DNA from 2 places in the Nocardiopsis sp. B62 genome. Region 1 is predicted to be linked to the other one. Evidence: riboswitches for the same ligand, from Rfam matches in the RefSeq annotation. Region 1 holds a riboswitch; the other holds the start of a gene.
The links. Region 1 has a riboswitch for cobalamin ahead of KBX21_RS02595 (CoA-acylating methylmalonate-semialdehyde dehydrogenase). Riboswitches for the same ligand answer to the same signal wherever they lie in the genome.
Positions count from the first base shown of each region.

Region 2: linked by a shared signal. The riboswitch ahead of metE (5-methyltetrahydropteroyltriglutamate--homocysteine S-methyltransferase) and the one ahead of KBX21_RS02595 (CoA-acylating methylmalonate-semialdehyde dehydrogenase) in region 1 are both predicted to bind cobalamin.

Region 1 covers NZ_JAGPXK010000002.1:120,704-124,119, forward strand. The annotation lists gene KBX21_RS02590 (MFS transporter) at 1-1,093, opposite strand, end outside; cobalamin riboswitch at 1,242-1,362, shown strand; gene KBX21_RS02595 (CoA-acylating methylmalonate-semialdehyde dehydrogenase) at 1,390-2,889, shown strand; gene KBX21_RS02600 (acyl-CoA dehydrogenase family protein) at 2,886-3,416, shown strand, end outside.
Region 2 covers NZ_JAGPXK010000023.1:86,811-90,226, reverse strand. The annotation lists gene KBX21_RS21020 (polysaccharide deacetylase family protein) at 1-481, opposite strand, end outside; cobalamin riboswitch at 730-910, shown strand; gene metE (5-methyltetrahydropteroyltriglutamate--homocysteine S-methyltransferase) at 1,067-3,343, shown strand.

The sequences.
Region 1 (3,416 bases):
CGTTCACCCTCCCGAGCAGGTGGTCCGGGGTGACGCGCTGACGGATCGACGTCATCGCCACCGAGTAGCCCAGGACCAGGCCGCCGCTGAGGAAGTACACCCCGGCCACCACCGGGGTGAGGGGCAGCAGCGCCACCACCAGGTACAGCAGTCCGCTCCCGGCCAGGCAGAGCGTCGGCAGCGTCCCGTGCGCAAGGACGGAGCGCAGCCAGGAGACGACCTGTCCGCCGATCACCCCGCCGATCGCGGCGAAGGCCATCAGCAGGCCGAACCCGGCCGGTCCGAGCCCCAGCGTGTCCCGCACGAACAGCACCTGGGTGGAGAGCAGGGTCGTGTAGGCCGTGTTCACGAACACCGCGATGACCGCCACCGCGCGCAGCAGCGGCTGGTTCCACAGGGCCCGCACGCCCTCGACCACGTCCGCCCACACCCCGCGCGGTCCTCGCGGTGCCCTGGGAACGGAACCCTCCGCGGGTCCGGCGTCGCCGGGCTCGGGGGAGGTCGCGCGGACCCTCAGGAGCGCCACCACCGACACCAGCAGTGCGGCGATGTTGAACAGGAACGGCACGAACAGGCCCAGGGCCAGCACGAACCCGCCCAGCGGGCGCCCGGCGAACTCCTGCGCCACGATCGCCCCGGAGCGGACGTGCCCGTTGGCGCGCTCCAACGACTCCCGGGGAACCAGCGCGGTCACTGTGGTCTCGGCGGCGGTGTCGTAACAGACCTCCAGGGCGCCGAAGCAGAACGCGAAGGCCGTGAGCAGGGGGATCGAGGCCCAGCCGGAGAACACCACGAGGGCCAGCAGCGCCCACAGCAGCAGTCGCAGCGTGTTGGCGGAGACCATCAGCGTGAACCGGGGCAGGCGGTCCACGAGCACGCCCGCGGGGAGCGCCAGGAGGAGCCAGGGCAGCCGCCCGGCGGTGGCGACGGCGGCCACCAGGGCCGCGCTGTCGGGGGCCAGGGAGGAGGCCAGCCAGGGCACGGCGATCATCGCCACGCCGTCGCTCAGGTTCGAGGCCAGGGACGCGGACCAGAAGGCCCAGAAGCGCCCGCCGAGCGGTGCCGCCGACGCCCGGGTCGTGGAGTCGGACATGGGGGACCGGCCTTCCGCACGCCGGTGTATCGGGCGGTTCCCGAGCGGGGCACCGGCACACGGGGCCCACGCTAACCCTCCGCTCTGCGCCACAACCCCGGAGTGCGCGGGGATCGGGAGCGCGAGGGGGCTGGATTTAGTAGGACGTCCAACTATATGGTGAGGGAGCCGTGGAGCGGGGAAGCTGGTGCGAATCCAGCGCGGTCCCGCCACTGTGACCGGGCAGAACGTCCGGAAGTCAGGCCACCGCTCGCGGCCGGAGATTCGTGTGGTCCACGAGGATGGAGCGAACACGCATGGTCAGCGAGCTGACGCATTTCGTGCATGGCACCAACGTCCCGGGTCGGAGCGGTCGCTTCGGCGACGTGTACGACCCCAGCACCGGCCAGGTCCAGGCCAGGGTCCCCCTGGCGGACCGGGCGGAGACCGAGGCGGTCATCGCCGACGCCGAGCGGGCGCAGGTCGAATGGGGTGCCTGGAGCCCCCAGCGCAGGGCGCGGGTCCTGCTCAAATTCCTCCAACTGGTCGAACCCGAACGCGAGTCCCTCGCCCGGACCCTGTCCGCCGAGCACGGCAAGACCGTCGCCGACGCGCACGGCGACCTCCAGCGCGGACTGGAGGTGGTGGAGTTCGCGGCGGGCATCCCGCACCTGATCAAGGGCGAGTTCACCGACAACGCCGGGGCCGGGATCGACGTCCACTCCCTGCGCCAGCCCCTGGGCGTGGTCGCGGGCATCACCCCGTTCAACTTCCCGGCGATGATCCCGCTCTGGAAGGCCGCGCCCGCGCTGGCCTGCGGGAACGCCTTCATCCTCAAGCCCTCGGAGCGCGACCCCTCGGTCCCGCTCCGTCTGGCCGAGCTCTTCCTGGAGGCGGGACTCCCGCCGGGCGTGCTCAACGTGGTCAACGGCGACAAGGAGACGGTGGACACCCTGCTCACCGACCCCCGCGTGGCCGCCGTGGGCTTCGTCGGCTCCACCCCGATCGCCGAGTACGTGTACTCCACGGCCACCGCGCACGGCAAACGCGCCCAGTGCTTCGGCGGGGCCAAGAACCACATGATCGTCATGCCCGACGCCGACCTCGACCAGGTCGCCGACGCCCTGATCGGCGCCGGGTACGGGTCCGCCGGTGAGCGCTGCATGGCCATCTCCGTGGCCGTCCCGGTGGGCGAGGAGACCGCCGACGCCCTCGTCGCCAAGCTCACCGAACGCATCGCCGGGCTGACCGTGGGCGCCTCGGACGACCCCGACGCCGACTTCGGGCCCCTGGTGTCCGGGGACGCCCTGAACCGCGTGGACGCCTACGTGGGGCTGGGGGTCGAGGAGGGCGCCGAACTGGTGGTCGACGGCCGCGGACTCAAGGTCAAGGGCCACGAGGACGGCTTCTTCACCGGCGCCTCCCTGTTCGACCGCGTCACCCCCGACATGCGCGTCTACAAGGAGGAGATCTTCGGCCCCGTGCTGACCGTGGTGCGCGCGGCCGACTACGAGGAGGCCCTGCGCCTGCCCAGCGAGCACGAGTACGGCAACGGCGTCTCCATCTTCACCCGGGACGGCGACACCGCCCGCGACTTCTCGCAGCGCGTCAACACCGGCATGGTCGGCGTGAACGTGCCCATCCCGGTCCCGGTCGCCTACCACACGTTCGGCGGGTGGAAGCGGTCCGGCTTCGGCGACCTCAACCAGCACGGACCCGACTCCGTCCGCTTCTACACCCGCACCAAGACCGTCACCTCGCGCTGGCCCTCCGGGGTCAAGGAGGGCGCGGAGTTCACGATCCCGGTCGTCCGGTGACCTCCGCGATCACCGACGAACAGCGCGCGCTGGCCGAGACCGCGCGCGGGTTCGCCGACGAACACCTCGCACCGTTCGCCGTCGGGTGGGACCAGACCAAGCACTTCCCGGTCGACGTGCTCCGCAAGGCCGCCGAACTCGGCATGGGCGGCCTCTACGTCTCCGAGGACACCGGCGGCACGGGCCTGACCAGACTCGACGGCGCCCTCGTCTTCGAGGCCCTGGCCACCGGCTGCCCGTCCCTGGCCGGGTACCTGTCCATCCACAACATGGTTGCCTGGATGGTCGACCGCTACGGCGACGACGAACAGCGCGCCCGCTGGATCCCGGGGCTGTGCTCCATGGAGACCCTGGGCAGCTACTGCCTCACCGAGCCCGGCGCCGGTTCCGACGCCGCCGCGCTCAGCACCCGGGCGGTCCGCGACGGGGACTCCTACGTCCTCACCGGCTCCAAGCAGTTCATCTCCGGGGCGGGCGTCTCCGAGGTGTACGTGGTGATGGCCCGCACCGGAGGCGACGGCGCCGCC
Region 2 (3,416 bases), on a different contig from region 1:
CCTCGTACCAGTAGGTGCTGTGACCCTCCCGGGTCTCCTCGGAGTCCGTCTCGGTGGTGGTCATCCGCACACCGACGATCCCGTCCTCGGCCGCGGTCAGCCCCCACTCACCGAGGAACGCGCGCGCCCCGGGGTTGGCCGCCTCGAAGGCGTGCACCTGGGCGGTCAGGGTGCGGTCCAGGAAGTCGGACAGCGGCCCGGCGTTCGGGATGGACGGGTAGGTGACGGAGACGTCCGCCCCTCCCTCATAGGGGAGGGTGACCTCCTCCGTTCCGGGAACCGCGTCGGGGGAGACCGTGGTCAGTTGGTCGGGTTCGCCTGTGGCCGGGGTCCGATCCCCGTTCTCGGTCGGCTGAGCGCCGTCGCCGCCCGCCAGAGCACTGTCCTCCAACAGTCCGGGTGGTCGGGCCGCCGACAGCACCAGCCCCAGAAGGACGACCATCGCGATCGCGACCGTGAGAAGGGGTTGGTCGGGAGCCATGGTCTGCCGGTCTTGCTGCTTCACCTGGGGTTCTCCACGTTCATCGTCAGACGAACGTTCGTGGGGGAGGCGGGGGAGCGCTCCCCCACGTAACGCTGGTTGTCGGTTGTGATGCCGCTCCCGGCGTGGGTTGACGCCGGGTGGGCAAGGGCCACGCCGAGTGCATGGGCGGAGGGGGCGCTCCCTATACTTGCACCCGTGGAAGGTACACGCTCCACCCTTGGTCACCCCGGAACCCCTCCGGGGCGGGCGTTGCGTGTCGAAAGAGGGAACCCGGTGCGAGTCCGGGACTGCCCCGCAGCGGTGAGTGGGAACGAACGTCGTCATAAGCACTGGTGATCCGACCGGAAAAGTCGGAAACCGGGAAGCGTCGACCAGTAGGAGGCCCGGCGGTAACGCCGGAGGAGCCCACGAGTCCGAAGACCTGCCTCCGCCCGGCGGCGCACCCGTGCCGTCGGTGGTCCCGTGCCCCGAGGGAGGGCCGAGGGCGGAGACAGCCATGCGCCGCGAGGCGTTCCTCGCTGTGTCCGCGTCCTCGCTCGCCTCGCGGCCGGTACCCGGCTTTCGACGAGGGAGAGAAGCTCCATGCCCAGCACCCCGGCCTCCGGGCCGTCCGTGCGTTCCACCGTGCACGGTTACCCGCGCATCGGCCCCGACCGCGAACTCAAGCGCGCCAGTGAGTCCTACTGGAAGGGCGACACCACCGCCACCGAGCTCGACACCGTCGCCTCCGAACTCCGCCTGGGCGTCTACGCCCAGCTGCGGGAGGCGGGGGTGGACGACCTGCCGTCCAACACCTTCTCCTTCTACGACCAGGTGCTGGACACGGCGGTCCTGTTCGACCTCGTTCCCGCTCGCTTCTCCTCCCCGGCACAGGCCGAGGAGCGGGACGAGCACCTGCGCCGCTACTTCGCGCTCGCCCGGGGCGAACAGGGCGCCCCGCCCCTGGAGATGACCAAGTGGTTCGACACCAACTACCACTACCTCGTCCCCGAGCTCTCTCCCAGCACCCGTCCGCGCCTGGTCGGTGACAAGCCCGTCACCGAGTTCCGCGAGGCCTCGGAGGCCGGGTTCCAGACCCGCCCCGTGCTGGTCGGACCGCTGACCTTCCTCCTGCTGGCCAAGGCCGCCGACGACGCTCCCGAGGGCTGGGAGCCCATCGAGCTCCTCGACCAGCTCCTGGACGCCTACGCCCGGCTCCTGTCCGACCTCCGGGCCGCGGGGGCCTCCGAGGTCCAGCTCGACGAGCCGATCCTGGCCACCGACGAGGGCCGCGCCGCCGTCGGCCACCTGGAGCGCGTCTACCAGCGCCTGGGCGCCCTCACCGACCGTCCCTCCCTCCTCGTCTCCACCTACTTCGGCTCCATCGGTGCCGCCGCCCTGCGCGTGCTCAAGGACTCCCCGGTGGAGGCCGTCGGCCTCGACCTCGTCACCGACTCCGAGGGCGTCGAGGATCTGGCCGCCGTCTCCGGCCTGGGCTCCACGCGCCTGGTCGCCGGCGTCGTCGACGGCCGCAACGTGTGGCGCACGGACCTGCCCGCCGCCGTGGCTGAGCTGGGCACTCTGCTCGCCCTCACCGACGAGCTCACCGTGAGCACCTCCTGCTCGCTGCTGCACGTGCCGATCGACCTGGACGCCGAGACCTCGCTCGCCCCCGAGCTGCGCGCGGCCCTGGCCTTCGCCAAGCAGAAGGCGGCGGAGGTGGCCCTGCTCGGCCGGGTCCTCACCGAGGGCGAGGACGCCGGGTTCGACGCGGCCGCCACCGGGAACCCGTCGTTCACCGACGCCCGTGTGCGCGCCCGTCTGGACGCTCTGGGCCAGGACGCCTACGAGCGTCCCGAGGACCGTGGCGCTCCCACCGACGTCACGCTCACCACGACCACCATCGGCTCCTTCCCGCAGACCGCCGAGCTGCGCCGCGCCCGCGCCGCGCACCGCAGGGGCGAGCTGGCCACGGAGGAGTACGAGCGCACCCTGCGTTCGGAGATCGACCGCGTCATCGCGCTCCAGGAGGAGATCGGCCTGGACGTCCTCGTCCACGGCGAGCCCGAGCGCAACGACATGGTCCAGTACTTCGCCGAGCAGCTGGAGGGCTACGCGACCACCGAGCGCGGCTGGGTGCAGTCCTACGGTTCGCGCTGCGTGCGTCCCCCGATCCTGTTCGGCGACGTCTCGCGCCCCGAACCGATGACGGTCGAGTGGATCACCTACGCGCAGTCGCGCACCGACAAGCCCGTCAAGGGCATGCTGACCGGACCGGTCACCATGCTCGCCTGGTCGTTCGTCCGTACCGACCAGCCGCTGGGTGAGACCGCCCGCCAGGTGGGTCTGGCCCTGCGCGACGAGGTCGCGGACCTGGAGCGGGCGGGCATCCGCCACATCCAGGTGGACGAGGCGGCCCTGCGTGAGCTGCTGCCCCTGCGCGAGGAGCAGCGCCAGGCCTACCTCGACTGGGCGGTGAACTCCTTCCGCCTGGCCACCTCCGGGGTGGCGGCCAGCACCACCATCCACACGCACATGTGCTACTCGGAGTTCAACCAGATCGTCGGCGGCATCGAGGCGCTGGACGCCGACGTCACCAGTGTCGAGGCGGCCCGTTCGCGCATGGAGCTCGTGGAGGCCCTCGGCCAGCGCGGCTACAAGCGGGGCATCGGCCCGGGCGTGTACGACATCCACTCGCCCCGGGTGCCCTCGGTCGAGGAGATCGAGACCTCGCTGCGGCTCGCGGCCACGCACGTGGACGCCGGGAACCTGTGGGTCAACCCGGACTGCGGTCTGAAGACCCGTGGTTACGCGGAGGCCGAGCAGGCGCTGCGCAACATGGTCGAGGCGGCCCGCCGGGTCCGCGCCGACCTCGCCTAGGGGACCGAACGCGCGGAAGGGGGCCACGGCGTCGCCGCGGCCCCCTTCGGTGTCCTCACCGCTACGCGGCTCG